3 regions of the Sphaerochaeta associata genome follow, and region 2 is predicted to be linked to each of the others. Evidence: riboswitches for the same ligand, from Rfam matches in the RefSeq annotation. Region 2 holds a riboswitch; each other region holds the start of a gene.
The links. A riboswitch is a leader RNA that binds a small molecule or an ion and turns the genes downstream of it on or off. The one in region 2 is predicted to bind cobalamin.
Positions count from the first base shown of each region.

Region 1: it holds a riboswitch for cobalamin, as region 2 does, so the genes downstream of both, MUG09_RS00045 (ribonucleoside triphosphate reductase) here and MUG09_RS03335 (TonB-dependent receptor plug domain-containing protein) in region 2, are expected to answer to the same signal.
Region 3: it holds a riboswitch for cobalamin, as region 2 does, so the genes downstream of both, MUG09_RS08185 (ABC transporter substrate-binding protein) here and MUG09_RS03335 (TonB-dependent receptor plug domain-containing protein) in region 2, are expected to answer to the same signal.

Region 1 is NZ_CP094929.1:4,158-13,976, reverse strand. It holds gene MUG09_RS00070 (adenosine kinase) at 1-418, shown strand, start outside; gene MUG09_RS00065 (MFS transporter) at 395-1,618, opposite strand; gene MUG09_RS00060 (helix-turn-helix domain-containing protein) at 1,587-2,108, opposite strand; gene metK (methionine adenosyltransferase) at 2,320-3,462, shown strand; gene MUG09_RS00050 (anaerobic ribonucleoside-triphosphate reductase activating protein) at 3,452-4,156, opposite strand; gene MUG09_RS00045 (ribonucleoside triphosphate reductase) at 4,153-6,228, opposite strand; cobalamin riboswitch at 6,298-6,486, opposite strand; gene jag (RNA-binding cell elongation regulator Jag/EloR) at 6,552-7,241, opposite strand; gene yidC (membrane protein insertase YidC) at 7,295-9,118, opposite strand; gene rnpA (ribonuclease P protein component) at 9,223-9,573, opposite strand; gene rpmH (50S ribosomal protein L34) at 9,554-9,721, opposite strand.
Region 2 is NZ_CP094929.1:723,912-733,730, reverse strand. It holds gene MUG09_RS03350 (TRAP transporter permease) at 1-1,381, shown strand, start outside; gene MUG09_RS03345 (TAXI family TRAP transporter solute-binding subunit) at 1,421-2,446, shown strand; gene MUG09_RS03340 (GntR family transcriptional regulator) at 2,738-3,877, shown strand; cobalamin riboswitch at 3,951-4,130, shown strand; gene MUG09_RS03335 (TonB-dependent receptor plug domain-containing protein) at 4,231-6,138, shown strand; gene MUG09_RS03330 (MotA/TolQ/ExbB proton channel family protein) at 6,142-6,558, shown strand; gene MUG09_RS03325 (biopolymer transporter ExbD) at 6,537-6,890, shown strand; gene MUG09_RS03320 (biopolymer transporter ExbD) at 6,887-7,240, shown strand; gene MUG09_RS03315 (energy transducer TonB) at 7,477-7,890, shown strand; gene MUG09_RS03310 (hypothetical protein) at 8,300-8,830, shown strand; gene MUG09_RS03305 (hypothetical protein) at 8,949-9,819, opposite strand, start outside.
Region 3 is NZ_CP094929.1:1,759,178-1,768,996, forward strand. It holds gene MUG09_RS08145 (glycoside hydrolase family 13 protein) at 1-1,551, opposite strand, end outside; gene MUG09_RS08150 (LacI family DNA-binding transcriptional regulator) at 1,658-2,743, shown strand; gene MUG09_RS08155 (adenylate kinase) at 2,745-3,374, opposite strand; gene MUG09_RS08160 (uracil phosphoribosyltransferase) at 3,590-4,654, shown strand; gene MUG09_RS08165 (tetratricopeptide repeat protein) at 4,654-5,232, shown strand; gene MUG09_RS08170 (chromate transporter) at 5,198-5,743, opposite strand; gene MUG09_RS08175 (chromate transporter) at 5,740-6,294, opposite strand; gene rnhA (ribonuclease HI) at 6,291-6,740, opposite strand; cobalamin riboswitch at 6,780-6,979, shown strand; gene MUG09_RS08185 (ABC transporter substrate-binding protein) at 7,035-7,907, shown strand; gene MUG09_RS08190 (FecCD family ABC transporter permease) at 7,904-8,884, shown strand; gene MUG09_RS08195 (ABC transporter ATP-binding protein) at 8,877-9,647, shown strand; gene MUG09_RS08200 (lysophospholipid acyltransferase family protein) at 9,644-9,819, shown strand, end outside.

The DNA of each region.
Region 1 (9,819 bases), 720 kb from region 2:
CGAGCCTTTCCTCTCTCTCATCAAGGAAAGTTGCGACATCGTGTATGCAAACCGGGAAGAGGCACGAATTCTCTTTGACAATTACGATCCATATGAGTGCTGCCGCTCGATGGGAAAACTCTGCAGGACCGCCATCGTAAAGAACGGCAAGAAGGGCTCCTTCATCTGCCACGAAGGGACCATCACCGCCATTCCAGTGAAAGGGCCGGTGGTACCGGTGGACACCACCGGAGCCGGGGATGTGTATGCAGCAGGCTTTTTGTACGGCCGATACCACCACCTCTCCATCCAGGACTGTGGCATCATCGCCTCCATTCTCGCAGGAGAAATCATCACCCAGCGAGGGGCTCAATTCAGTAAAGAGAAAGCACAGGAACTGAGAAACCTGCTCGAGTCAGGTGCGTGGCGTTCGCTGTAGCAACCAGACAGAGAGTATTGAAATCATGCCCAGCCCACCCAGAGCGGTGATGACCCAATATCTGCTGATGCCGCCGCCTAAAAATACCACCGTGGCTAAAAGGTTCGCCAGCAATCCGCCTGTTTGCAGGCAAAACGATGAGACGCTGACCAGCGAAGTTCTCACAGCATCGGAAGCTTTCTTGTTCAAGAGGTACATACCCACCACCGAAACCACACCCAACAGCAGATAGATAAGCTCATAAAACAGCAAAAACTGTATGATGGTATGTGAGCGTGACAACATCAATTGCAGAGCGAATATCCCGGCAAAGGCCAGGCAATACACCAACGGCGGACGCATATGCGATAGTAAGCGTTTGCCCATCATCGATCCCAGTACACTGACGGCAAAAACTGAAGCTGAGATCAGACCAAGAATCCAAAGTTGGGAATCGGAGACCAACAGCTGCTTTAAATATGGTTGCCAATACCCCTCCAGCGAAGCAAGCAGCACCCCTTGAACCAGTACACTGAGACTGAAAGCGAGTAAAAACGGAGAGCTCGAGAGTGCAGAGACCAAAGCGTTGGCCTGGGCTTTGAAGGTGAAGGCCTCCTCAGGGGTCTGCGTCTCTTTGGGAATCAGAAGAAAAAGCAAAAGCAATGACAAGGCAACCAGAAATACGCGGACAAGCAGGACCAACGAAGTCAAGTTATCCAGTTGGGCCCCCAGACTTAACAACAAGCCGCCAAGCAGCGACCCCACGCTCAGTGAAATACCTGAATTCACATCCAAGGCAAATACAATATCCTCCAGTTTTTTACCGGCTCTTTGTCCGCGCTCAATCATCAGGGCATCCAAGCTTCCACTTGCGTATGCCCTGCCGATTCCTGTACAGGCAAAACCGGCGCACAGCAAAAGATACGAGGAGCTGAAAAGCAGCAACGTCCCGATCAAGGAGAGTACAAGACCCAATGCAAAGCTTTTTCTCCTCCCCTTGGCATCGGCATAAATTCCGCTGGGAACCTCGAAGGCCATCACCGAGAGGGAAAAAACAATCATGGCCAGACTCAACCGGGAAAGCGAGAAACCTTTGCTGATGACAATCAGGCTCATCGCTGGAATGGTGACACCCAGTGACAGGTAGGAAAGACTGAGCAGGCCCAGGTAGGGAGCCAGCCTGAACGGCTTAGACACGGTAGGCAACCATCGAGTAAGCATACGCCTCTGTTCCTTGTTGTCTCTGCTCATGCCCGTCAATAAAGGACCGAATGAGCTGATAGATTTGGTCAGCCTGTTCCCGGCTCAGGTGAACGATGCCCGAGAGCTGATCGGCTGCAAAGTGACCATCCTCATCCTGATGTGTCCTGGGCTTGGAATATAATTCATCACGAATCCGGTGAGAGACAAAATCCGACACCAGTTTCTGCTTATCCTGTCCAAGGGCACCAAAGCTGACGGTAATCTCCGCCTTCCTGTAAAAGGTGGCTGTTATACCATGGATGATTTGGGTATGATCCTCTTCCACCACCCCAAGTCCTTTGAGCTTGAGCAGGTGATGCTTTGCACTCGAAGGGGTCATGTTCAGCGCGTCACTGACCATTTTTGCCGTCGCCGGACCCTCAACGCTCAACAGGTGGAGAATATCCTGCCGCTTGGGGTGCATGAAGATCTGCAGCTGGTTGTCATCTTTCAATTGGAGTACTTTCATAACAATTTATATATCATAACATTTATTGTTATGTAAAGAGGCAGACCCCGACCCTTGTACAATCTGCTCATCCCTGCTAGTATCCTCTACGAATGACGTCGATTTGATAGCCTCCCGGCTTGCGGGCGTCACTAAAGAAACTTGCTAAAAGGGGAGCGCAACAATTCTCAGAATTGAGTTCCTCCTTCCCAAGTTCTCAAAGGAAGGGTGTATGTTAGCACATGGATCACACATTTTCACATCAGAATCAGTAAGCGAAGGACATCCGGACAAGGTCTGTGACCAGATTTCCGATGCCGTTCTCGACGCCTGTCTCCGCCAGGACCCTAAAAGCAGGGTTGCCTGCGAGGTGTTTGCCACCACCGATACCGTGATTGTCGGGGGGGAGATCACCACCAATGCCACCTTGGACATCGAAGCAATCGTCAGGGAAACCGTCAAGCAGATCGGCTACACCGAAGAAGGATGCGGCTTCGACTACAAAACCCTGAAGGTCATCAATTTGACAAACACCCAATCGGCGGACATCTCCATGGGGGTGAGCGCCGACACCTCTCTCTTCGGAGAGCAGGGGGCGGGAGACCAGGGAATGATGTTCGGCTTTGCCTGCGATGAGACCGAAGAGCTCATGCCGGCTCCTGTCATGTGGGCTCATCAGCTTCTGATGGAAGCAAGCCGGCTTCGCAAGGAAGGATTTGCACCATTTCTTCGCCCCGACGCAAAAAGCCAGGTATCGTTGCTGTACCAGGATGGAAAGCCGGTGCATATCGACTCGGTGGTCATCAGCCACCAGCACACCGCCGAGACCGACCGCAACCATCTCATCTCCTTTTTGACCGAGAAGGTCATCAAGGTGGTGCTTGAGAAAACCGGCCTTCTGGACGAGAAGACAAAAATCTACATCAACCCGACCGGACGATTTGTCATCGGCGGTCCCAGCGGTGATACCGGTCTGACCGGCCGGAAAATCATCGTTGACACCTACGGTGGCATGGGCCGGCACGGAGGCGGGGCTTTCAGCGGCAAAGACCCCTCGAAGGTGGACCGGTCAGCTGCATACATGGCCCGTTTCGTCGCCAAGAACCTGGTGGCAAACAAGTACTGCACCCGTTGTGAAGTGCAGCTCTCGTACGCAATCGGGGTCCCCTATCCCATCTCGATTTACGTCGATACATTTGGAACAGGAACGGTGGATGACCAAAAGCTTGAAGACCTTGTCAGGCAGAAGTTCAACCTCTCCCCGGCGGGCATCATCCGAAGCCTCGACCTGCTCAGGCCGATTTATCAGCAGAATGTGAACTACGGGCACTTCGGCAAAGCCTCCATGCCCTGGGAACAAATCATCAACGTATGACCAGATTCGGCTGATACTTCCTAAGCAAATCAAGATTCCGATCAACCTCCGTGCGCGAAACGCAAGGGAGGTTGATTTTTTGCTCATCCTCATCCTTGTATTGCTTTGGTTTCCGATACTCCTGCAGATACCAACGAGCAACAGGAGGATGCTCCTGCACCATGCGAAGGATGTCCTCGATCATCAATGAAGGAGCGAGGGTGGTTCTCACCTCGTAATTGAAGTCGATGCATCGATTCTGATACGAGGCAAGCAGAGCCACGCTCTGCTTGACAGCAAGAGCATCGGCACTGCTTCCGGCCATCTCGCCGTATCTAGAGCAAGGAGCTTTCACATCCACGGCAACATACGAAAGCATGCCTGAGTCGATCACTTCGACCATCACTTCGGGCCGGCTTCCATTGGTATCCAACTTTACAGAGAATCCGAGATTCTTGATGAACCCGATGCAAGAAACAAGATCCTTCTGCAAGGTGGGTTCACCTCCGCTTATCACCACGGCATCGATGAAACCCTTTCGCTCTAGCAGGAACGATTCTATCTCTTGATGGCTTATTGCATCCGATCCCTCACAAAGAAGTGACCTATTATGACAGTAGAAGCAATCATAATTACAACCACGACAAAAAAGGACACTGCACAACCTGCCCGGATAATCGAGCAGGGAGCAGGCTTCCAAGGCTGTAATGTTCATGAAACTTGAACCTCATAGAACCTGCGTTGGCGGTGCTCCTCCTGCTTTCCTGGATGAAAGTCCCCCTTCGGCCTGAGATACCCCACCACCCTTGTCCATATTTCTGCAGTTTCTCCGCAGTAGGGACATTGTTCCACCTCCCCGTCCAAGTAGCCATGATTCTTGCAGGTGGAAAAGGTGGGAGTCAACGATACGTATGGGAGCTTGTACCTGGTGAAGGTCTTTCTTACAAGATTCTTGGCCACATCAACGTCCTTGATTCGTTGTGCCAGATACAGATGTAAAACCGTTCCACCGGTGTACTGGCATTGCAGCTCATCCTGTTTCTCCAGCGTCTCAAACAAGTCCGAAGTATAGCCCACAGGAAGCTGCGATGAGTTGGTATAGTACCCGACGTTCTCACCGGCTGTGACGATGTCAGGATACTGCTGGAGATCCAGACGGGCCAACCTATAACTCGCTCCCTCGGCCGGAGTGGCTTCGAGATTATACAAGTTTCCTGTCTCTTCCTGAAATCCACTGATGAGGTCTCTCAGCGTTTTGAGCACCCTCAAGGCAAATTCCTGTCCCTTTTGGGTGACCAAGGAACCTTCCGGGCCGAAGAGATTCAAACAGGCTTCCTCCATTCCGACAAGGCCGATGGTGCTGAAATGGTTCGCCCAGTATTTTCCAAGCCTTTGCTTTATATCAACCAACGACCCTTGGCTGAACGGGTACATACCCCGCTCGGTTTCCGCTTCAATGACCTTGCGCTTGATCTCCAGACTCTCCTTGGCAAGTGCTGCAACCGAGGGAAGTTTTTGGAAGAACATCTGCTCGGAGCCGGTTTCGTACGCCAACCTGGGAAGATTGAGCGTCACCACACCAATCGAGCCGGTAAGAGGGTTTGATCCGAACAAACCACCACCGCGCTTCTTGAGTTCGGAAGTATCGAGGCGCAACCTGCAACACATGGAGAGGGCGTCCTCGGGGGATAAATCGCTGTTCACATAGTTTGAGAAGTAGGGAATACCGTACTTGGCTGTCATGGAGAATATCGCATCCACAACCTCGCTCTCCCAGGGAAAATCCTTGGTCACCTTATAGGTGGGAATAGGAAAGGTGAAAACCCTGGACGAAGCATCACCCTCCTCCATGACTTCACAGAAGGCAAGATTGAGCATCGACATCTCCTTCTCGAACATGCCATAGGTCTCCTTCTGTGCCACCCCTCCCCTGATCACCGGAACATCCCGAAGAGAAGCGGGTACAATCAAATCGAATGTCAGATTGGAGAAAGGGCACTGAAAACCAACCCTGGTGGGAACATTGAGATTGAAAATGAACTCCTGCATCGCTTGTTTCACTTCGGCATACGAGAGATTGTCGTATCGGATGAACGGAGCTGTATAAGTATCGAAGGAGGACCAAGCCTGGGCTCCAGCACACTCACCTTGATACGTGAAGGTAGCATTGACGATTTGCCCGAGAAACGAGCGTAGATGCCTTGCAGGTTTGCTGCTCACTTTTCCTTCAACACCACCGAAGCCGCTGACCAAAAGCTGCCGAAGGTCCCAGCCACAGCAATACGGCCCGAAGAAGCCCAGGTCATGCAGATGCAAGGCACCGCTCTCATGCGCCGCCTTGATCTCTTTGGGATAGATTTCATTGAGCCAATACTGTTCGGTGAAGCGTTCGCGGATGAAATTGTTCATCCCGTTGACCGAGCGTCGTGTGTTGGCATTTTCCTTGGTCTGCCAGGTCGTCTGGCCCAAATAGGAGTCAAAGAGGGCGTTTGTCGCCTTGATGAGGGCCTTGCCCTCACGCACCCTCTCCCGTTGATTACGGTACAGGATATAGGCCTTTGCCGTTTCCTTTGCTCCGCTGGCCATCAAGGCTTGCTCGACCAGGTCCTGGATGTGCTCGACCGTGATGGGATTGATGCCTTTCATGTCGGCAAGTACCAACGCTGCCACTTCCAAGGCATCGACATCCTGATTTGCAGCTACTGCTGCCCTGTTGACTGCATTGATGATTTTCTGAACCTCGCAGAGAACCACCTGCCCGTCCCGTTTGACCACCTGCTGTTGCATGGCTTCCTCCTGACGGAGTATGGACAGAGCAACGGTGCTGCATTGGCACACGCTCCTGTCATACTCCGTGACGGCGTGTCTGTACAGGCAAGGTCTTCTGGCTCAGGTTCATCAATCCCGCTCCCTTCCCGGATTACTCCAGTGGCTCTTAGCGGAATCTCCCCTTTACAGCGGCGGGACCGCGTGGGCTTCTCACCCACTTCCCTTTTCCTATACACACAAGATATAGTGTTTAGTACCATACGGTACACTACTAACAGTAGGTCCAATAAGGATTGTTGTCAAGCAGAATAAAAAAACGGGGACCGAAGTCCCCAGCAGGTTTAGTGTCGTTGGTTGGTGATGCGGATCTGCTTGTACAAGCCTTCACCCTCACTCTTGGTCTCCACTCCCCCGAAATCGTTGAGGGCGGTGTGCACCAGCCGTCTTTCATACGGGTTCATCGGTTCAAGCAATCTGCTTCTGCCGCTCTTCTTGACCTGTTCGGCTGTCTTGAAAGCCATCCTGATCAACTGCTCCTCATGACGCATGCGATAGTTTTCACTGTCGATGATGACCTTCAAATCAGGATCGATTTGACCGGCATATACATTGGCCAGCAGCTGGATGGCATCAAGGTTCTTTCCCTTGCGGCCGATGATGATACTGGAGTTGTCGCTCTCAATATTCAAGCCAAGCTTACGGGCTTTGCGAAAGGAGATGGAAACTTTACCCTGGTATCCCATCTTCTCGAGAATGGTTGCTACGAACAGCAGGAGCTTGTCCTCGAGGTCGCTGTTGATTGGAGCATCAAGCTCTTCCTCGTCCTGCGTACTCTGAACATCGTAACTTTCTTCTGGTACATCATTCTCATCTTCAAAGTGGATTCTAATCTTTACATTGCTTTTCTTGAACAGTCCCTTGCGGACAGGCTCGACGATTTCTACATCGAAATCTTCCCGCTCAATGTGCAGTTCTTCTACTGCCTTTGCAATAGCTTCCTGCTCGGTACGTCCTTCGAATTCTTTCATCATATAGCTACTCCGTTCGGGGGACCGGGTCCCCCAGGTGAAATTTCTTGTGGGAACTAGGTCCGCTTCTTCCCCTTGGGGCCGGGGAACTGCTGCACATTGGAGCTCTTCTCTTCAGCTGCCTCCTTGCTCTTCTTCTTGTTTGTATACAACTGTTGGAAGATGGAGAGAGCGTTCATGACCGACCAGTAGAGGATCAAACCGGAGGGAGCATTGTACAGAACAAAGAAGAACATCAAGGGCATGCCGTAGGTCATGAACTTCATCATGCTCTGCTGGCTTCCTGCAGTCGAGGCATTCTGGGTGATTTTCATCGAGTAAATCATGCTGACCGTATAAATGATCGGCAGCAAGTGCACCTGATTGCCCAGGAAGGGAAGATTGAAACCAAAGGTGAATACGGTATCCGGCATGGAAAGGTCAGGAATCCAACCGGGAATGAACATGGCACCACGAAGTTCAAAGTGCTTGTTGAGCAGTCCGTAGAAGGCGATGAGGATCGGGAACTGGAGCAGCATCGGCAGACAGCCGCCCATCGGATTGATCTTCTCCTTCTTGTACAAGGTAGCCATCTCTTCATTCTGCTTGGTCGGATTGTCCGGATACTTCTCCTTGATCTCAGCCATTTTAGGTGAGAGGGAGGCCATCTTTGCCGTGGACTCCATGCCTTTCTTGGAAATGGGATACAGCACCATCTTGAGCAGGAAGGTGAGAATTATGATGCCCACACCGTAGTTGGGAATCACCTTGTAGAGAAGGTTCAGGATGGTCTTGAGGATGGTCTCAAGCCAACCAAGCCAGGAACTGCTGTCCAATGCCTGTTCAAGCTGGAGGTTTGCAACCCCGAAGCTATTCTGTGACGCATCGTTGTAGATGGCCATGTCACCCTTGAGCTGAGGCCCAGCATAAAAGCGGAACGTATCGGTTTGCGATGCGCTTCTGATGGCCGGTCGGGTCAAGTACATACTTGACTGGAGCGGCAATCCTGCATCACTTTCCTCGGACAGGCTGACGGTGTAGTTGGTGGCGTCGGGAATTGCAATCATGGAGAAATACTTGCCGACCAGAGCCACCCAGGAGAGGGGCTTGGTGGTGGTATAGGCACCATTGCTGAGCTTGACCTGACTCTTCTTGGAAGATCCATCTTCCTTGACGTAGAACCTTCTATAGTTGTAGTTGTTGTCAAGCGAAGCAAAAGAAGGGCCGATCTGGGGCTCAAAGGCCAAGGTGTAGGCTGCATTCTCGAACGAGAGGGGAACAGCCTTGTTTACGCTGTTCTTGGTAGCCACGTCGATCTGAAACAAGTAGTCCTCACTGCCGAAGGTATAGGTCTTGGTGAGGGTGAACGGATCACCTGCACGCTTGCCGTCTTCGGAAAGGAGGGCGAATTCTTGGGTGAAAATAACTTTGTTTCCACTGATCTGATACCTGAAATTGGCATCAATGGGGTTGGTCTTATCCTTTCCGGCATAAAGCAGGAATGCATCGTTGGATTCCTGACTTTTGAAAAGCAGTTCCACCGGCTGTCCTTCATCAAGGTGTTTTCTCAGCTTGAAGGAGGAGACGGATGCGCCATTTGGATTGAACTCAACGATGAAGTATTCGGTTGAGAAGGTGAAAGGTGCACTCGATCCCTGGTTACCCACCGATACCAACGAGCCCGGAAGCTTGCTGTTCCATGCAATATTGGAGGGAATCTGTGAATACTGGGCAGGTTCAAGCGTGGTGGTGGCGGCGGCAGGGGAAGTCCCGGGCTGCAGAGCTTCCTGCTGAACTGCCTGTGTCGCCGGATCGGGGGCGAAGAACGTGGTCTGAATGGTCATACCGACAGTAATGACCAATACGGAAAGAACTATGGCTAGAATGGTATTTTTGTCCATATCTGCTCCTGATGATGGGGTGTGGTGAGAAAACGATCACAGGAAAGATAGGTACATAACGAATTTCTGCAACAACAGGAGTGGGGAAAGACTAACAGAAAGTCTTAAGGCTCGAGGAAGACCCCAGCCTTTTCACAGAGAGAGAGGAGTTGTTTTTTTTGGGATGTATGGTCATTAACCTTTCCTGGATATACGATGAATGCAAAATCGTAACCGGGGATCATCCGAGGCTTTTCATTTCGCCAGATTTCCTTGATCTGTCTGCGTATTCTGTTACGCTGAACAGCGCTTCCATAGTGACGGACGGGTATAACTACAATCCTGTCAACATCCAGCTGGTTTTGGCTAACAATCAGTTTTAAACCACGGCAGGCGTATGTCCTGCCTGTTTTAAAAATTCGGTCAATCTCCGGTTTACGCTTTACAATTTCTGTCTTAGAAAGGCTTCTTCTCATCACATACGGACAGCTTGTGTCTGCCTTTGGCTCGCCTGCGGGCCAATACCAGGCGTCCGCCCTTCGTTGCCATACGAGCCCTGAATCCGAACTTTCTGTTTCTCTTGACTTTGCTGGGCTGGTAGGTTCTTTTTCCTTTGTAACTCATGAGATATTCTCCAATTTTACATCGCTTAACGCGGATATTTTCTACTTTGACGGAGTAAGGTCCTCCGAGTGGTGCAGTATAATGAGCAACTGTCGTTA
Region 2 (9,819 bases):
CGGTGTTTTCAGCACTCCGCTGGGGACAGCTTCGACGATCATCATCATGTTCGTTATCTTTGGTGCTTTCTTGGAAGCAACACGTGGTTCTGAACTTTTCATGGACATTGCCTTCGCCCTTACCGGAAAAAGTATCGGAGGTCCTGCAAAAGCTGCAGTAGTTTCGAGTGCTCTCGTTGGTTGCATCAGCGGCAGTGCATCCGCCAATGTCGCTACCACAGGTGTTTTCACGATTCCACTCATGAAAAAAGCCGGCTATTCCCCCGAATATGCAGGAGCTGTTGAGGCGGTTGCTTCAACTGGCAGTCAGATCATGCCCCCGATTATGGGATCAGCTGCATTCATCATCGCTGAAACTTTGGGCATACCCTTCAAGGCGATTATTGCCGCTGCCATTATTCCCGCCCTTCTCTATTATATATCCGTGTACTTCTCGATTCACTACGAGTCCAGCAAACGGGGTCTCACCGGTATGGATGCAAAAGATATCCCCGATGCCCGCAAGACACTTCGCAAATATGGGCTTTCAATCATACCGTTGTTTGTGCTGATAGCGATGATTGTAATGGGATATGGTGCAATGTACACTGCCCTGTTCGCCACCTCATTTGCCATAGCGCTTTCCTTCGTGAACAAGAACACCCGTATGAGTTTCAAAACCATCGTGTATTCACTGATAAAGGGGTGCAAGGGTGTCATGAGCATTGCGACCGCCTGTGCTGCAGCAGGGTGTGTTATTGGCATAATATCGCTTACAGGGCTCGGACTGAAACTGAGTTCGCTTATTATAAGCATTTCAGGAGGGCGATTAATCGTCGTACTTCTGCTGACTGAAGTGGCTCTTTTCGTATTGGGAATGGGTCTTCCGACTGCACCGGCCTACATGCTCGTTGCAGTATTGGTTGCTCCGGCTTTGACTCAATTAGGAGTCCCTGAGCTTGCAGCACATATGTTTGTGTTCTACGGAGCCTGTCTATCCTCAATCACCCCACCGGTGGCGATGGCTGCCTATACGGCTGCGGGTATTGCAAATGCAAGTCCTATAAAAATTGGAATGCTAGCCGTGAAACTGGCAATCGTAACGTACATCGCACCTATCTTTTTCGTATATTCACCGGAATTAATCGGCATCGGTACACCATCACAAATCATTCTTGCTTTCATCTCGGGTGTTATCGGATGCTTCGGCTTAAGCATAGGTATTGTAGGGTATTTCAAAACCAAACTACATCCACTCATGAGAGTCCTGACCATAGGTGCCGGGCTTATGTGCATATACCCAGGTATTTGGACTGATTCAGTAGGCTACACAATCATCATTGGCATTGGACTAGTCAACTTGATCATGGCCAGAAGAAATCGCCTCAAACAGCTTGCTTGATCAATAGATCAGACGATAGTAGAAAAAAGGAGAAAGAAAATGAGAAAAGTCCTATGTGTATTGTTGATGCTCTGCGTTACACTGTCGGTATTTGCTGCAGGGTCAAAGGAGGCGGCCCCCCAGGCTGAACCAGCAGGAGAATTCAAGGGATTGACTACGAAGACTACCATTTCATTGGCAGCAAACCCAATCGGACAGTCTTCTTATCAGCAAGCCGCTCAAATCTCTGAAATAATCAATAGTAGTGGCAGCAACCTCACAGTGGTTGCAGAGGCTACCAATGGGTATGCAGAGAATGTTGGCCTGGTCGCCCAAGGTGATGTTGAGATTGCTTTCACCAATAACCTGATGCTCTCCGATGGGTATTATGCGAAAGGTGACTACACTGGTCTGGAAGCGGAAAAGTGCCTTGGTGTGATTTCACTGTCCTGCAACAAGACTCACGTCATCGTTTTGAAAAACTCTCCGATTACCGAAGTTTCCTATGCAATGTTCAAAGGAAAGAAAATTGGAATCGGACAAGTTGGTGGGACATCCAGGTTCGATGCGCTGGCTCTGATGGCCGCTCTCGGACTCAAACCTGGAGAGTACACAGGTATCGAGGTAAAGGGGGCGGAGCAGACAGAGATGATGAAAAATGGCCAGCTTGATGTATTCATTTGGAATGGTAAGGCTCCGATTGCTACCGTTCTTGACTTGCTCGCTTCCAAAGATTGCGTATTCCTTGACATTCCCAGTGCTATTGTTAAGAAGATCATTGAGAATTCAAATGGGGCATATACAGAGCAGGTCTTGGATAAGTCTTATTACGACCATCTCGACCGCGATGTAAAAACCTTTGGAAACAATGCTGTTTTGTTTGCTAATGCCGATGTCCCTGAAGCTGTTGTCTATGAGTTCATCAAGCGATTCTACGAGAATCTTGATGCCCTTAAGAACGTCAATAAAGGTTTCAAGGAAATCGTTCCAGAAAAGATGCTGGAGGGTATCAGCGTACCGCTCCATAAGGGTGCATTACGCTACTATAACGAAATCGGACTCCCAGGCATTGCAGCTTTCAACTAAATGGTTACGTACTCCCAGGCAGATAATTGCCTGGGAGTTTTACTTGGAATTGGAGTAGTGTACTTCTTACGCCTTCCTCGGATCAGCAAGAAATCAATGGCACAGATTATTCTTCCATCGTACTGTCAATAAGAAAGAATGAATCTTCGATAGGGTTTTCACCAATTTGGCATCAAGCTTAACAAAAATCGCAGAATTCGCGAATTGTATTTACAAAAGTAACATTCTGCTATAGTTTTCAAATTATCAATTCCTCTACATTGTGAATGCTTTTGGAGCGGAGAGAATACGATGACAGAGTATATGAATGGCAGTCCCCAGTACCTGAAAATCTATGATGATATTCGCAAGAAAATCAAAGATGGGCGGTTGGCTCCCGGAATGAAGTTAAGCACCGAGCAGGAGATTGCAACTCAATTTGGAGTAAGCAGGCCAACCGTCAGACAAGCCCTACTTGAACTTGAACGCGAGGGATTGTTGGAAAGATATAGAGGAAAAGGTACCTTCATTACCAATTCTGAGCAAAAATCTTCCGACCCGCATGCAAATGTGACAATCGGTATCATAGTACCGAGACTTGCAGACATTTTTATCGGGAAAATAATCACGGGAGTCCAAGAGGTTCTTGAAAAGAAGGGGTACACGATATCCGTGCATCTGACAAACGATAACATTGAAAAAGAGCAAGAAATAATTGAGTCCTTGATTGAGCGCCAGGTCGAAGGTTTGATTATCCACCCCACTGCTGCATCCATGTACAATCCAGCGATTTTCAAACTCATCGAGAAGCATATTCCATTCGTTATGACCGGCAGATATTATAAATATGCACCATGCAACTCCGTGGAAATGGACAACCGAAAAGGGGCATATGAAGCTGTTCAATACCTTTATGAGAAAGGGCATCGAAAAATTGGATTGGTATCCAAACCCTCGCTAACAAAGACTTCAATCGAACACAGAATCGAGGGTTTTTTCCAGGCGTGCAGAGACTTGGATATACCGGTGCATCTAAAGAATATCTTTCTTGATTTAGTCGATACCCGTTCGTTGTATTGGGCTGAGCAGACTACCGAAGAAAAGACATTCGTACACAACCAGATTCATGAGTATCTTGCAGCAGCAAAAGATGTCACTGCAATCATTGCATTGAATGACCTTATTGCCGCCGATCTCATCCATGTACTGGAAGAACTCGGGCGTAAACCTGGAGTGGATATCTCGGTCATAGGATTTGACAACGTGAACTTTGCAAATCAATTGAAGCCCCCGCTTGCTTCAGTGGAGACCCCCACTTTTGAATTAGGAAGAAAGGCTGCGGAGCTCCTTATTCAGCTTATTAGTGATCGCTCACACCCGGTTGAACATATTCTGCTTCCTTCAAAGCTGGTAGTCAGAGGATCTATATCAGAATGTTCTACACTGCAATAGGTGTCATACCGTACTTTCTCAGGATTTCGACCATGCGGCAATCGATACCAACCTCCTCCCTTGACCTCCCCCCTTCATTCTTTTAGGATAAGAACCGCTGGATCTGGAAAAACGGAACGGGGTGTGATTCCCCGGCGGTCCCGCCACTGTAATCGATGATGAACGCAGATATGCCATTGTCCGCTTCGGATGAGAAGGCCTGTCAGTAAAAAGAGTCGTAAGCCAGGAGACGTTTCCAGATATCAATTCTTCGTGGAAAAAGAGACAGCACCCAGGACACGAGTATACCCTCGGTATAAACTCCCCCTTTCCATGAAGTATTGCACCCAGACACCACTTTCTGGAGGCCCTTCATGCAGAAGCGCGGAATCTTCTCTCTGGTCCTGTTGCTCGCTCTCTCAAATCTCTTCGCAGCACAAGACATCACCGACCTTGGAACAGCCTATGAACTGGTCATAGCTGAGACTTCACTTGCCGAAGCTGAAACAAACACAGCATCCTCGGTATCTGTCATCACCAAAGAACAGATAGCAGTCTATAATGCCCAAACAACGGCAGAGCTCGTAGGAAAGGCAATCGGAGTTTCATTTAACTCAGTAGGCAGCTTGGGGTCGCTGCAAAATGTCGTCATCCGTGGCGCCACCTCTTCCAAGAACCTCGTCTACCTTGATGGAGTATTGCTCTCCTCGGCTCATGAGGGGACTGTCGATCTCTCCATTATTCCCGTCTCCATTATTGAGCGCATAGAAATAGTAAAAAGCGGACCGGGAAACCTTGGCAGAACCAATGCCATCGGGGGTATGGTGAACATCATCACCAAGAATGGGCAGAAAAGTGATACACCATTTGCACTTACCTTCGAGAATGGTTCCTTTCTTCCCCAACCCTATGGTGCAGCAGACTCACGCAATTGGCTCTCCTTGGTAGACAGCCAGAAGCTCGATTTCTCCTACACCAACAATGAACTTGTTGCCACAGTAGGAGGACTTGCCGCTCAAAATGCGTACACATACAGCAATGGGTCAACTCGTAGTCTCAGAGACAATGCCCAAGTCTACGAAGCTCATGGAGCAGTTAACTACAACCGTGCGTTCTCTGATTCTTTGCAGTTCAACACACAAAACTTCGCTGTGTACAAGAATCTCGGAGTACCTGGATCCGCAACAAATAGTACTCCCAATAATTTCATGAAGGATGTTTTTGTCAGCAGTACCAATACCATTAACGTTGCCGAACCTAATAAATTCATAGAAAACATTTCCACTCTTTTACATTACGCATTTGGACAGACGTACAATCATGATGTGGGGTCTGGAGACAGCACCCACAACAAATACAATGCATCTGCAAAAGTGGAAGGAGTCTGGAACCTTGACCAGCAGTATGCACTCCAGACAGACCTTCTCTATAGTCTCGATTACGTCGACAGCACCGATGTAGGCCAAAAAACCCGCCATGCCATCTCGACATCGGCCCATGGCAGTCTCTACCTCTTGGATGGAACGCTTTCTCTGCATCCCAGCTTGAACATCGCCTACCTAAGTGACTTGAATGCTCTCTCACCCAATGTTTCTCTGGGATCAATCTATACACCGATGAGGAATTTTGATTTCAAGGCAACCATCAGTTACGCGGAGAGAAATCCAACCTTCTCTGAATTGTATTGGCCTTTCACCGATTATACCGATTATGGATATTGGGGAACATTTCAAGGTAATCCAAATCTCAAGCCCGAAAAAGGTTTTAATGGAGATTTCGGAATCACTTACAAACAAAGGAACCTTTCATACGAGGCAACGCTTTTTGGCAGAAACATCTCTAATGCAATAGATAGCGGAGTCAGTATGCCAATAAACATCTCTCACAGTGTCTACCTCGGGACCGAACAATCCCTCAATCTAGAACTCTCTAAAATCTTCAACATCCAAGCCAGCTACCTCTACAACAAGAGCTTCGACCTCTCTGCAGGGAAGACCTTCTCTGACAATGTTGAGGTAACGGGAATCAGAAAACATACCGTCAAAGGCTCACTGTTCTTCACCCTCGACCGCTTTGAAAGTGTCATCAGTGGAGAGTACTTGGGGAAATCGAGCACCCTCGACAGTGCACTCCTGCTCAATCTCAGTGTCACCATGCAGGTCAGCAAAGCTTTGAAAGCCTACCTTGCCGTGGACAACCTGCTAAACACCGATTACGAACTGGTTTCCGGCTATCCTATGCCGGGTACAAAGATTCGCCTCGGCGGTACCTTACGGTTTTAGCGTATGAAAACCACCAACCTTATCACCATCATGCAACAAGGAGGAGCGGTCATGTGGCCGCTCTACGCCCTGTTGGTCATCACAGTCGTGCTCAGTGTTGAACGAACCATCACGCTGATCATCCTTTGGAGAAAGCATGAACCGGTGGTGAAAGCACAGGTGGAGAAACCGTTGAGCATTCTCGACCTGATCGCCATGATCGCCCCGGTCCTCGGCTTCCTCGGAACCGTCACCGGGATGATTACGGCGTTCAAGTCGGTCTCCGAGGCTTCATCGGTTCAGCTGCAGGTCGTTGCAGCCGGGCTGTATGAAGCCCTCTTCACTACAGCCTTCGGCCTGGTCATCTCCATTCTGGCTACCATCGCAAGCTTCGCTCTCGACCTTGCCATAGGAGCACTATGCGAAAAAGAAGAGAGTTAGGCCAAAGCAGCGACATCGCATTCCTTCTCATTATCTTCTTTCTCCTGCTCTCAGGCGTTACAGCTTCCCATAGCCTTGATCTGAACACAAGCAACAGCTCCATTCTTGTTGGAGAAGCCCAAGAACATCTTGAGCTGACGCTCAAGCAAGATGAAACGGTTCTATTCCAGGATAGAGTCCTGAACAATGCTGAATTGACTCCTTTCCTCAACCAAAAACCCCACCTCACGTTATCCATTGAAGCAGCAACAGATTGGCAGACTGTTGTCTCATTTCTGTCCCTGCTTGAGCAGTATCCTCTCAGTTCATTGAGTCTGGAGGTGGTGCCATGAGGAAGAAGAGACCTACCCCGCCCTCCGCCCTCACCGATATTGCCTTTCTTTTGCTGCTCTTCTTCCTCATTATGGCAATAACCTCCTTCCAGACTCCCGTTCCGCTCGATCCTGCACAAGCCCAGGCACAGAAGATTGACTTGAGCACCATCCCAACCTTGTATATAGCGAAGGATGGAAAAATCTATCAGGAAGGCAGGCTCCTTACCATCGAGCAGGTAGAAGAGAAACCCAGCTATTCATTGCTTGCTGATAGGTCAACAGGGTTCAGCACCATCCATCCAATCATTGAAGCATTAAAGAACAAGGGAGTTGAGACCTTGCACCTGTTGGTGGAGGAGCAAGAATGAACCTACGCTTTTCACTGCTTCTCGCCATCGGGATAACGAGCTTGCTGACAGCTCTGTTGTTTCTTCCCATACCTATTATAAAACAAGAGCCAGCACCTGTCCCACAAGCAAAGGCCGCAACCATTTCACTTGTAGATAGAATTGCTGTTCAGCAACCCGATCCGAGCCCTCGAGAGCAAGAAACAAAATCCATCGAGGAGACTGCCCAACCTGTTCCAATGCCTCAGGAGCAACCTGTGCAAGAACCAAAATCAGAGCAACAGGCAGAATATGAACCTCCACGGCCTCTGGTTGAAGAGGCAGTAGCAGCGACCAAGGTATCTGAAAATCTCAATCCCGTCATGATCGACGGATACTATGCAGCAGAGTCTGTTACCACGGCTCCTGTCTTTGACAGGGCCTTGCTTGCTTCCAGGATAGTCTATCCACCGCTTGCAAAGCGGCAACGCAAGGAAGGCTTGGTTGTCGTCAGGCTCTTTTTAGCTGCCAACGGTTTGGTTGAGCGAATCATCGTGGAAGAAGACCCGGGCTACGGCCTGGCAGATGCAGCGATTGCAGCATTCACTTCGTTCAAGGCCTCCCCTGCTTTGTACAACGATGAAGCAGTTGCTGTAACACTGCGCTACCCCATTCGCTTCACGCTGCAATAAGCGGGAGAGAAGACGCAACTCTTCCCAACTTCTGGACATACATCATCGTCAGTAGGTAGAGATTCTGCTACTTTATGCCTACAACTTATGTCAAAGTTATCACTTTCAGCATTGTATCACCCTTTGCAACTTTCTTGATACTTTGTACATTCTTTTACTATCTCATTATTCAATGTTCATTGTTGTCATATGTTATGCAAATCTTACCATTGTACTTATTTACTTATTATATAAATATTTAGATTACTTTCACAGAAAATCATAAGAAATATTTCTAATTTTATTGAGATTTATTAACAACCTGTTGACATAAGTCGCTAGTTTCAGTATAGTACAAGTGTGCTTAGGAAAAAGGCACAGGAAACTATATAACTTGCACCGGAGCAGAAAGCTCCGAAAGGATTACAACATGAAAAAGAACTTCGTAGCCGTACTTCTGGTAATCGCCCTCTCCACTTTTGCTGTATACGCAGTCGATGATGCCAGCTTCCAGGTTGAGACATCGGTTGCAGGCATCAATATGATGAAGCTTACCCAAGCATCTTTCAGTGGCAATAAAGCTGCTCTTGAGGGTGCTGCTGCTTACACTGGACCTCTTGAAGTTACAGCTTCTGGAGTGCAACCCTTTGATGCATATCTATCAACGCTGTCGAATAACCGCAAGGGATATACAGTAAGCATGACTGCAACCGCTATGGCTAGTGAAGTTTCAGGTCAGGCAACTTCATACATTGACTATACCGTGCAAGTGAATGGAGTCTCTATTGAAACTGATGGAGCGAATGTTGTGGCTGGCAAAACAGTCATAGACCAACTTGCAATGGCAGGGTTAGCCAGCCAATCACACAAGATCTCCCTGACTGTCGATAGTACTACTTTCGATGTGGCAGTCGAAGGCGACTACGAAGGAACCGTAACGTTCATATACGCCGCAAAGTAATTGGACCCAATACAAACTTGTCTGTCCAAGGCCACCTCTCCCGCAGGTGGCCTTCTCTTTGTATACAGGAAGGGAGCCTTTCGGCCCCCTTCTGTACGCGTTCTCTTGGCAGATGCTGTTATTCTCCTGCAAGCAATCTCTTGCACAGCAGCTTCAGGCAATGGAAGGTTGAGTCTGCGGGGATGAAGGCATAGGACTTGGTTCGCTTCAGTACGATGCCCTCCACAACCTGCTCAACGGTATAGAAGTTGCCTCCGATGCGATTGTTGTCATAGGGTGCGAAGGCTGAGGCGTAATAGAGGCTTTTTGTTTCACCGGGGTGTATTGTCACCGTGGTCTCCGCTCCCAGGATGGCATCGCTGCTTTGTGCCTCCTTCAGACCATTGTACAGGTGGTTGGTACCTGAACCACAGTTCAAGGAGTACTGCTGGCTCATGCCGCCGCTGTAGAACGCCCACGGAGTTTCGCTTCTCCCGCCGTAGTCGAAGAGGAAGTTGTTGAAGTTTATCGGCAGCATATCCTCTTCCAAAGCAGCAGGACCGGGGAAGAAAGTGAAGTAGACCATCTGTTGGCGCGGGTTGATCACACTCGCCCACCCCAGGTTGGCGGTTCTTGGAACAACACCTGTAATAAAGTCGGTTTTCCCGATCGGAGGCGGAACTTCGGTCAAGTCGACAGTCCCCCCTTCCTTGAGCGGGGCCTTCTTCCAATCCTCGAACTGGGTTTCAGCCAAAAGACGTGAAGTAGCACCGATAAATTGGGTATCGGAACCGGTAGCCCAGAGATTCGCACTTGCATTGAGGACACATCCTGACTCCAAGAATGGAGAACCCAGCTCATTATTCCAGGTTGTATTAGCAACGAGGTCGTCCTGGGCATTGTTGGTGATGAATATCGCGGTATAATGAACGGGTTGGTTGGGAAGCAACATGTCAATCTTACGCACCATCCAGCGGGCCTTACGATTGCGCACCATACTCATCAGCCAT
Region 3 (9,819 bases), 1.0 Mb from region 2:
ATTCCATACATTCTCGTCCCATTGCATGGGATAGCGTGCCCGTTCAACCGTCCCATACGGGCCGGCCAGTGCAATCTCCTCGCCGTAATAGATGTTCGGCATACCCGGCAACAGATACAGAAGTCGGACGAGGCCTCGGTACAACGGCCAATTGAATAATTCGGTATTGTTGTAGAGTCTGGGGGTGTCGTGGCTGTTGATGAGGTTCATCTGCATGCCCAGCATTTGACCCGGCATGCCGGTGAGGTGACTTTGCAGCGCCTGTGCAAACTCATCTCCTGTGAACGGCCTTGTCTTTGCAGGTTGATGACCCCATCCATCGGTCATATACCGGTCGGTCTCCCCCATCCACGATCGCATGGGTCGGCTGCTTCCCAGGTAGTTCATGGTTGCATCCCACATATCGCCCTGCAAGAACGGGGTGGAGTCAACCCAATCCTCCCCCACCAGGTATGCTTGGGGGTTCTCTTCTTTTACAGCAAGCCGCACCTCTCTCCATATCTCTTCGCACAGCTGGTCATCTCCTCTTCTTCCTACTTCGCTTGAGACATCCAGGCGCCAGCCATCCTGCAGATACGGAGGCTTGAGAAAGGATCTCATAACAGAATCAGGGGCGCGGTAGATGTGATCACGCAGCGCTTCACTGGTATAGTTGAGCTGAGGCAGTGTCGGGACATCCTGCCAGCAGGCAACCGAATCGTCTTCGTTTAAGTAGTAGTATGAAGCTTCCTCACTGTGTGGATCTGAAAGCGCTTTCTTGTACCACGGGTGTTCGGTTCCTGTATGGTTGATGGAGATATCGATGATGATCTTCATCCCCTGTGCATGCAGTGTGTTGCACAGGTGCTCAAACGCCTCATCGCCTCCGAGCTTCTCATCCACATGGAAAAAGTCGGTGCAATCGTAACGGTGTGTCGTGCGGGCTCTTCCGATCGGGTTCAGATACAGCGTATCGACGCTGAGTTTCTTGAAATGGTCGAGGCTATCCTCGATGCCCGCCAGATCACCATTGAAGAAATCGAGGCATCGCCCGCTCTCATATTCAAGCGGCTGTTCATCAAAGGAGTGTACAGTCACAATCCCGCCGTCAAAGCTGTATTCACCCGGTATTGCACCGGTATGAGAACCGCCTTTTTTGAAGCGATCGGGGAATATCTGATAACAGATGGCTCCGCCTACCCAGGGAACATCCTGAAGGCCTGGCCGTAATGAAAAACACTCTCGAAGCGGTGGTACGGATGCTTTCAGACCTGCTGTACTGTATGAATAGGCACGGTCTTCGGCTTGAATCATGAAGTACCAGTAAATCGGATCGTCCAGCACCTTGACCGAACCTTCATATAAGGAAAACGGGCTTTGTCGTACCTTATGGAGGACGATCTGTTTCTCCCGGCCAAGCTGGAAACTGACCAAACGCACAGTATGTACGCGATCGGTTGCACCTGTCTGTATTCGTATGACGACCTGCTCTCCTTTCTTGGGAAACAAGGGTTCGACATACACCCAGGAGACTTTGCTGTCCACTCCCAACTTCCAACCATTTGGATCCATAGACTACCCCTCTTTATCGTTGACTGTTGAAGAAAACCGGTTTAGTATCAGTGTATACAATCTTTTATCCTGATGCAACCTGCACGGTTTCCCTGTAGTATGTTTTGTGCTAGGATACCATCAGCTGAACAAGGACGGGATGGCTATGGAAGAGAACGTGACAATGACCAAGCGACCGACGATCAAGGATATCGCCCGTGAGAGCGGGTACTCGAAGACGGCGGTCTCTTTCGCGTTCAACGACCCTTCCAGGATCAGTGAAAAGGCATGCCAACAAATTTTGGAAACTGCCGAGAAGCTGGGATATATTCCCGACCCGATGGCCAGGAACTTTTCACTGCGCCGCCATTTGAGCATCGGATTCCTGTTGCCCCAGATGGTTCAGTTTTCACTGCAGAATCCCTATACCCTGCAAGTCATATTCGGTATCGGCAATGTCTGCGAGAAGTACGGCTACACACTCACCCTCATCCCTCCCTTGCATAAGAGCATCACCGAGGCAGTGCGCAGTGCAGCGGTGGACGGACTTATCACCATGGGCATGCAGGTTGAAATGGAGATTGTTTCGGTGATGCAGACACGCCTGCTCCCGTATGTAACCATAGACGGAACTCCCGATGCACAGATGCCCAGTGTGAACATCGATGACGAGCAGGCCTGCTTTGAGATCATGCGCCTTGTCTTGGAGGCGGGACACAGGGATATCGTTCTTGTAAGCCTTTCAGAGGATGCCTTTGCATCACCTGCGAAAGATCAAAGCGTACCTAATAAACGCATGCGCGGTTACCGCAGGGCCATGGCCGAAGTCGGCCTTGAGCTGCAGAAATCGCAGGTGTTGGTCAGTGAATGCACCATGGAGGATGGGATCAGGATTGGTAAAGAAATCCTTGCCCGCAAGATACGACCGACCTGCGTGGTGGCAATGAGTGACATTGTGGCAATCGGTTGCATTCTTGCATGCAAACAGGCAGGGCTCGGTATTCCCGACGACATGTCGGTTGTAGGGTTCGACAACATCGATGAAAGCTCGTGCATCATGCCCCAACTGACGACCGTCGACCAACCCGCAAAAGAGAAAGGACGCCTTGCCGCAGAGGCCTTGTTTAGAATGATCAACAAGGAAACCTTGGAAAGCGTCCATATGGAGATTCCCTACCGTATCATCCGGCGGGAATCGCTGAAGAGCCGATAATCTACTTTTTCAATGCTTCGATCAGAGTAGCCAGAACCTCTAGGGGAGAGGGTGCCGCATCGATGTCGAGCAAAAGCTTGCGCTCTCGATAATATTCGATCAGAGGGGCGGTTTGTGCTTCATACACGGCAAGTCTGTTAAGAATTGCCTCAGGCTTGTCGTCATCGCGCTGTATCAAGGGCTCGCCGGTCTCATCGTCAAGGCCTTCAACCTTCGGAGGATTGTACAGAATGTGATAGGTTCTTCCTGTTGACTTACACATCCGTCTCCCGCTCAGGCGGGCAACTATCTGGTCTCTGTTCAGCACAAAATTCACCACGAAATCAAGGTTTTTCATCTTTGAAAGAGCATCCGCCTGGGCGATGGTCCGGGGAAATCCATCAAGAATGAACCCTTTTTTTGCATCGTCCTGCTTGAATCGGTCCTCCACCATGGCGATGGTAACAGAGTCGGGAACGAGGTCGCCGCTTGCAAGGATGGCCTGCACCTGTTTACCCAACTCGGTGCCGCCTTTGATGTGGCTGCGGAACAAATCCCCGGTGGAGATATGGGGGATGTCAAAGTGATTCTTTGCTTCGGACGCAATGGTCCCTTTTCCGGCACCCGGAGGGCCGAGAAATACTAGATTCATGGTTCACCTCACAACAGAAGATAGGGTCATGCTAACACAATCGTTCTTTTTTTGCACCACTGTTGCAAAATTAGTCGATTGTTTTATAGCAATTTTTTTGAAATTACCTACTTTGGCAGACAGGGAGGTGCCGGTGCTTGTGAAGGAGTGAACCCTTCCTTGTAAAAAGGACGGTCATCGGGTAGAATCGCTAGCGAAACAGGAGAAAAGCACTGATGAATAAAATTGTCCTTCATGCCACAGACCTTGACGGGTATCTCAAGGATTCGGATAAAGAAAAGATTGCACATGTCGATGAGCTGTACAAGAAATCTTTGTACCATTGCTCGATTCTTGAGAGTGCAAGCGATGTGATGCAGCTTGAGGAAGCCCGCAAAGGATTGGTCGAAAGCGCTGGAGAAATCGGTCGCTTTCTGAAGAACATCTGTGCCGAAGAACCGAATATTCACGTGTATTCGTTCGAGACGCCCCAGGAGCAGCACGGCCAGGCCAGCCGCCTCATAGCAAAGCTTCGCGATCCGTCAACCGGGCATGAGGAGTTCCTCTACTATATCCAGCGTGCGTATGAGATGCTCTTCTCCCATGTATATGCCGATGCCGCACTCCCTACCAAACGATCGATCATCACCAAGACTCCGGTCACCGATCCTGTACGCAATTATGCAGTGCATAGAATTCCTGATGTCGACTCGTTCATTCACAACAGCGTCATGTGCGTGATGCTCAGGGGGGCGTTGCTGCCGAGCATGATTCTCAGCAAGGAGATCCAGGAGTACTCCTCCAACGACTTCGTCACTCCTTTCGCTCTGTTCAAGATCAAGCGTGATGATTCAAAGAAGGAGTCCAACATGGATTATATCCTGGATCTGGACAAGTCTTACTTCGATCTTGCATCCTTGAACGACAAGGACTTGATCTTCGCCGACCCGATGAATGCCACCGGAGGTTCACTGGTGACAATCGTAAAGTACCTGAAGGACAACAACGTTCAGCCCAGGTCGGTTAAATTCATCAATGTCATCAGCGCACTGAAGGGTTCGTTGCGTATCGCCCGAGCCATTGAAGGTGCCCAAGTGTATACCCTGTGGATGGACCCCGTGCTTAACGACGCAGCCTACATCCTCCCCGGCCTCGGTGATGCCGGTGACCGGCTCAACGGCAAGGACGAGCACGACAATCCCCGCAACATCATACAATTGGTGGCCGACTACGGAAGTTCAATCACCAACCTCTACCGCTCACAGGTGAGGGAGATTGAGAAGACTGTATTAGAAAACTGATGAAAAAACTTCTGCTGCTCGTACTCAGTTCGTCACTGTTGCTCGTCTCCTGCCGATCCTATCAGGCGGCCAGACTGGCAGGACTGGGGTATGAGCAGTTGCAATCTCGCAATTTTGCATCTGCCGGCGCGTCGTTTGCCGAGGCAAGCGACAAGGATAGCAACAATCATACCTATCGCTACAACCACCTTCTCTCGCTCTTTCTCCAAGGTGACTATGATCAGGTCATTTCACTCAGTGAAAATGCCTTTGAAACGTTTAGCTTCAATCTCTCATTTTTACTACTGAAAGCCCAAGCACATGCACAGAAGGAGGAGTATCCAAAAGCGCTGGAAACGTACGATCGAATATTCGCCCTCGATCGTGCATCGTATGAGACACAAGCTGATGTGATGGAAGCTGCTCTCACTTGGAACGAAACTGAAAGTGCAAAGCATCTGGCCCTCGGCCTGTTGCAGGAGAAAGCGTATGAGAAGCGGGCTTTGACGGTATTGAGCCGGTTGTCAGGAGATAATTCCTGGTATGCACTCGCCCTCTCCTTCCTTACGAAGGAAGGGCAAGCAGAAGACCTGCAGTAGCTCCGATCACTATCCAGATCAGAGGATGCACCTTCTTAAACCGTAACACCAGAACAACCAGTACTGCGAACAATACAGCTTCCTTCACCTTGAGAGTGTGCTCGAAAAACAGTGTCACCGACAACAATCTCAATCCGGCAAAGGTGATCAAGCCCACCACCGCTGGCCTTAATGCGTAAAAGGCATCCTTGACGTAGAGGTTCTTATCGAACTTACCCAAGAACCGGGCGATGAAAATAATAATTATCACGCTGGGGGTTACTTCCCCCAAGGTGGCTATGAGACCACCCAATGCACCTGCAGCCTGATAGCCGGCAAACGTTGCCATGTTGATCCCGATCGGACCGGGTGTTGACTCGCTTACGGCAATCATGTCGGCAATGGTCTTTGCCGTCAACCAATGGGGATGCGTCTGGGCAAGCGTATAAAGAAACGGGAGGGTTGCCAGACCTCCTCCGATGGAGAAGAGTCCGATCTTGAAGAACTCCCAGAACAGCTGAAGATATATCATCGAACCCTCCGTTTTACGCCCTGTACACTCAAGCCGAAAAAGATGGCGAATAGCACTATTACTACCGGTGATACCGACAAAAAGAATGTAGAGAGCACCACCGCCAGATAAAACAAAACGGTTGGGAGGTCGATCAGGCTTTTTTTTGCAAGCGATAGTACCGATTGTGTTATCAAGGCGCAAACTGCAACCCGTATGCCTCCAAATGCATGTTGAACCCAGACATTTTCCTGAACATGAAACAGGATGGTCGCCAGCAACGTGATGATGAGAAGCGATGGGCTCACCTCGCCCAAGGTTGCAGCAATGGCTCCAGCGATGCCACGTTTTCGGTATCCGATCATGGTGGCGGTATTAACTGCAATAATGCCCGGCGTGCATTGCCCGATGGCATAGATGTCCAGCACCTCTTCCTCGGTCACCCAATTGTGTTTGGTGATGACCTCACGTTGAAGCATGGGAAGCATGGCGTAGCCGCCGCCGAAGGTCAGTCCTCCTATCCTGAAAAACGAGATGTACAAATCCCACAGGCTTGTTGAGTTGGACTTCATACCAAGGCATCCATCGCTTGACGTACCAACTGGTCGCACCGCTCGTTGCCCTCGATGCCCGCATGTCCCTTCACCCAGTTCCATTGGACGGGAAGACTTGCATTGAGACGGTCGAGTTCCACCCAATATTCCTTATTCTTCACCGGATCCTTGGCTGCAGTCCTCCAGCCGTTGACCTTCCATTTCTTGATCCAACTGGTGATGCCGTTCTTCACATACTGGCTGTCCGTGTTGATCACAATGGCTTTTGCTCCCAGCGGCCGGCAGGCCTTCAACGCCTCGATCACCGCAGTGAGTTCCATACGATTGTTTGTGGTATCACGTTCGCTGCCGCTTGACTCTTTCTCGAATGCTCCATCAGCCTTCAATACATACGCCCATCCGCCAGGCCCCGGATTGCCTAGACACCCACCATCGGTATAGATCTCAATTTGGTTGTACATCATAGGGCGGATAGTAATATAGAGGCCGGTTGTGGTCAACCATGCTAACTCTTGACAGAAGGTTGGACAACTCCGTAGGATAAGGTTGTCCATGCCAAGGGAAAGGGGTACAAGCCCCTGCGGTCCCGCCACTGTAGAGGCTGGGAATCTGCAAAAAGAGACACTGCAAGAATTTGTAATGCGGGAAGTCGCAGATTCTGGGTATGCCTGAGCCAGGAGACCTGACATGGATAATTTCCGACGACCTACGGAGTATAGGTCAGGGTATGTTCCATGCCCATATTATGAAGGGGCGTTATGCACAATCACTCATACAAACACTTTCTCCTCGTTTTCTCCTTATTTCTCTGCCTCATCCTTCCCCGACTTGCAGCAAGAGGGGCCGAGGAACAACCGATGGAGCAACAGCAGTTGAGGATTGTCAGTCTTTCACCTAATGTAACCGAGACCATCTTCGCCTTGGACGCCGGTGAATTATTGGTCGGAAGAAGCGATTACTGCAACTATCCCGAGACTGCAACTACGCTTCCCTCGGTGGGGACGTTGTACAACCCTTCACTTGAGATGCTTCTTTCTCTTGAGCCGAATCTGGTCATCAGCAGCGCATTTGTACCCGAACAGTTCCTGGATGCTGTTAAGAAAGCAGGAATCGATGTCTTGACCCTCGAAACCCAACAGGATTTTCAAGGGACCTACACCCTCATCCGTGAAATTGCCCGTCGTACGGGCAAGGACGCCGAAGCCGAGTTGATGATCCTTTCCATGCAAAATGTAGTACGCAACGTTGTACTGAAGACTCAACAATCAGCTAAGCCTACCGTCTATGTAGCCTTGGACTTCGGTTCTTTCGATTCAAGCGCCACCAAGGGGACGTTTCTCAGTGAAATGGTCAGCCTTGCCGGAGGCATCAACATAGCTGATGACGCACAAAACTGGACATACAGCAAAGAGCTTCTGATGTCCCACGATCCCCAGGTAATCCTGCTCAGTCCCAGATGGGGGGAGACAGGGGAGCAGACGCTCAAGGAATTTACCACCACAAAACCGTATGCAGATTTGAGCGGCACCATCAGGATCTTCGATGCAGACCTCATCAGCAGGCAAGGCCCCCGCAGCGCCCAGGCTCTGGAGGAACTCTATAATCTGATACATCAGGAGCAGATGCAATGAGGCGGATGCTGGTCCCAGCCTTGACAGCGACAATTTTACTCTTAATGTTGCTCTCCCTTACCCTCGGACCTTCAAACATTCGTCTCTCCGATACTGTATCCATTCTCATGGGAAAAACTGCACCGGCCAATAAGGCTTACATCATTCTTCAGCTCAGGCTTCCCAGAATTCTCTCCTCCTTTTTCACCGGAGCAATCCTGGGTCTCAGCGGTGCAGTGTTTCAAGCTGCTCTGCGCAATCCTATGGCCGACCCCTTTATTCTGGGAATCAGCTCGGGAGCTTCCTTCGGCGTTGCCGTTGCCCTTTTCATCGGCATGGCCCCTCTGTTCGGCTTTCCTGTCAGTGCACTGGTGGGAGCGCTTGGTACAACGTTGTGCATCGTTGGACTCGCTTCACGTCGCAAAAGCAGCAGCACCACACTGTTGCTTACCGGGGTCGCAGTCAACTATATCCTCTCATCTGCCATGACGTTGCTCATGTTCCTTCACAAGGAGCAGTACCAAAGAATTCTCTACTGGACTTTGGGAAGTTTCTCAATGAGCACCTATGCCCAGGTTGTTGTGGTACTCATTGCTTGGATTGTCCTCTTCATTCCGCTCTCTTTGAAGCACCGCAGTATGGATATGCTCCTGCTCGACGAGCTATCCGCTCGAGCAGGCGGACTCTCGGTAAAAAGAACCCGTCTGGGCCTCTTGCTGCTCGCCTCTTTCTCCACCTCCCTCTGTGTCTCCTACTTCGGTGTAATCGGGTTCATCGGCTTGATGGCACCGCATGCAACCCGGCTTATGGTCGGGCCGAAGCATCGACACCTGCTGCTTCCCTCCAGTTTACTGGGCGGTTTGCTTTTGCTCTCCAGTGATACCATATCGAGAATGTTACTGCCCTCGGGAGAGCTTCCCGTGGGTATCATAACCAGTTTGTTGGGGGTTCCTCTCTTTATTTACCTGCTTCGCAGAGGAAGGTACTTCTATGGTTAGCCTCGAATTTTCCCACGTGTACGGCGGCTATGAAAGCCAGTCGGTCTTTGAGGATTTGAACCTTGCCTTCCCCAAAGGATCCTTCATCGCCCTGACCGGGCCCAACGGAAGCGGCAAGTCTACGTTGCTCAAGTTCATCTATAAACATTTGAAGCCGATCGATGGCAAGGTTTTACTTGAAGGCAGGAACGTTGCAACCATCAATCAAAAGGAGCTGGCCAAGCACCTGGGCTTTGTCCCTCAAAACGGGAAACTCGATTATGCCTTCACGGTAACCGAGGCCGTCAGCATGGGACGGTATGCCTACGGGGGGCAAGACAGCGGCCGCAGCGTCGAGCAGGCCCTCTTGGAGTGTGATATCGTACACCTTGGGGACAAGCTGGTAACAGAGCTCAGTGGAGGCGAATTGCAACGTGTTCTGCTGGCTCGTGCCCTCTGTCAACAAGGAAAGGTGTTGTTGCTTGATGAACCGGTGAACCACCTCGATGTAAAACACCAGCGCTCGATCATGGAACTGCTCTGCCGTCTGGTAGAGAAAGGGTATACGGTGATATGCGTACTGCATGACCTGTTGCTGGTGCAGATCTACAGTCAGACGACTTTGGTACTGCAAACAGGAAAGGTCGTAGCCTACGGCCCGACCGAGACGGTGTTCACCGAGACCCTGCTGCGCGATGTGTACGACATCGATGCCCACCAAGTCTATGATCCGACACTCGATCGCATGCTTTGGCTTCCTACCTATAAGGGCTCATCGCAATGAATGCGTTTCGGCTTTTTCTGCACCGAACCTACCGCAGGGTGGTGAAAATCATCCTTGCCCTCTCCTATGATTTCCAGACCTGGCAGGAGTGCGAACTTCCTGCAGGTCCGAAAATCTTCTGCTCAAACCATTTCAGCAGCAGTGATGTACACTTTGTGACCACCTTGGCCGA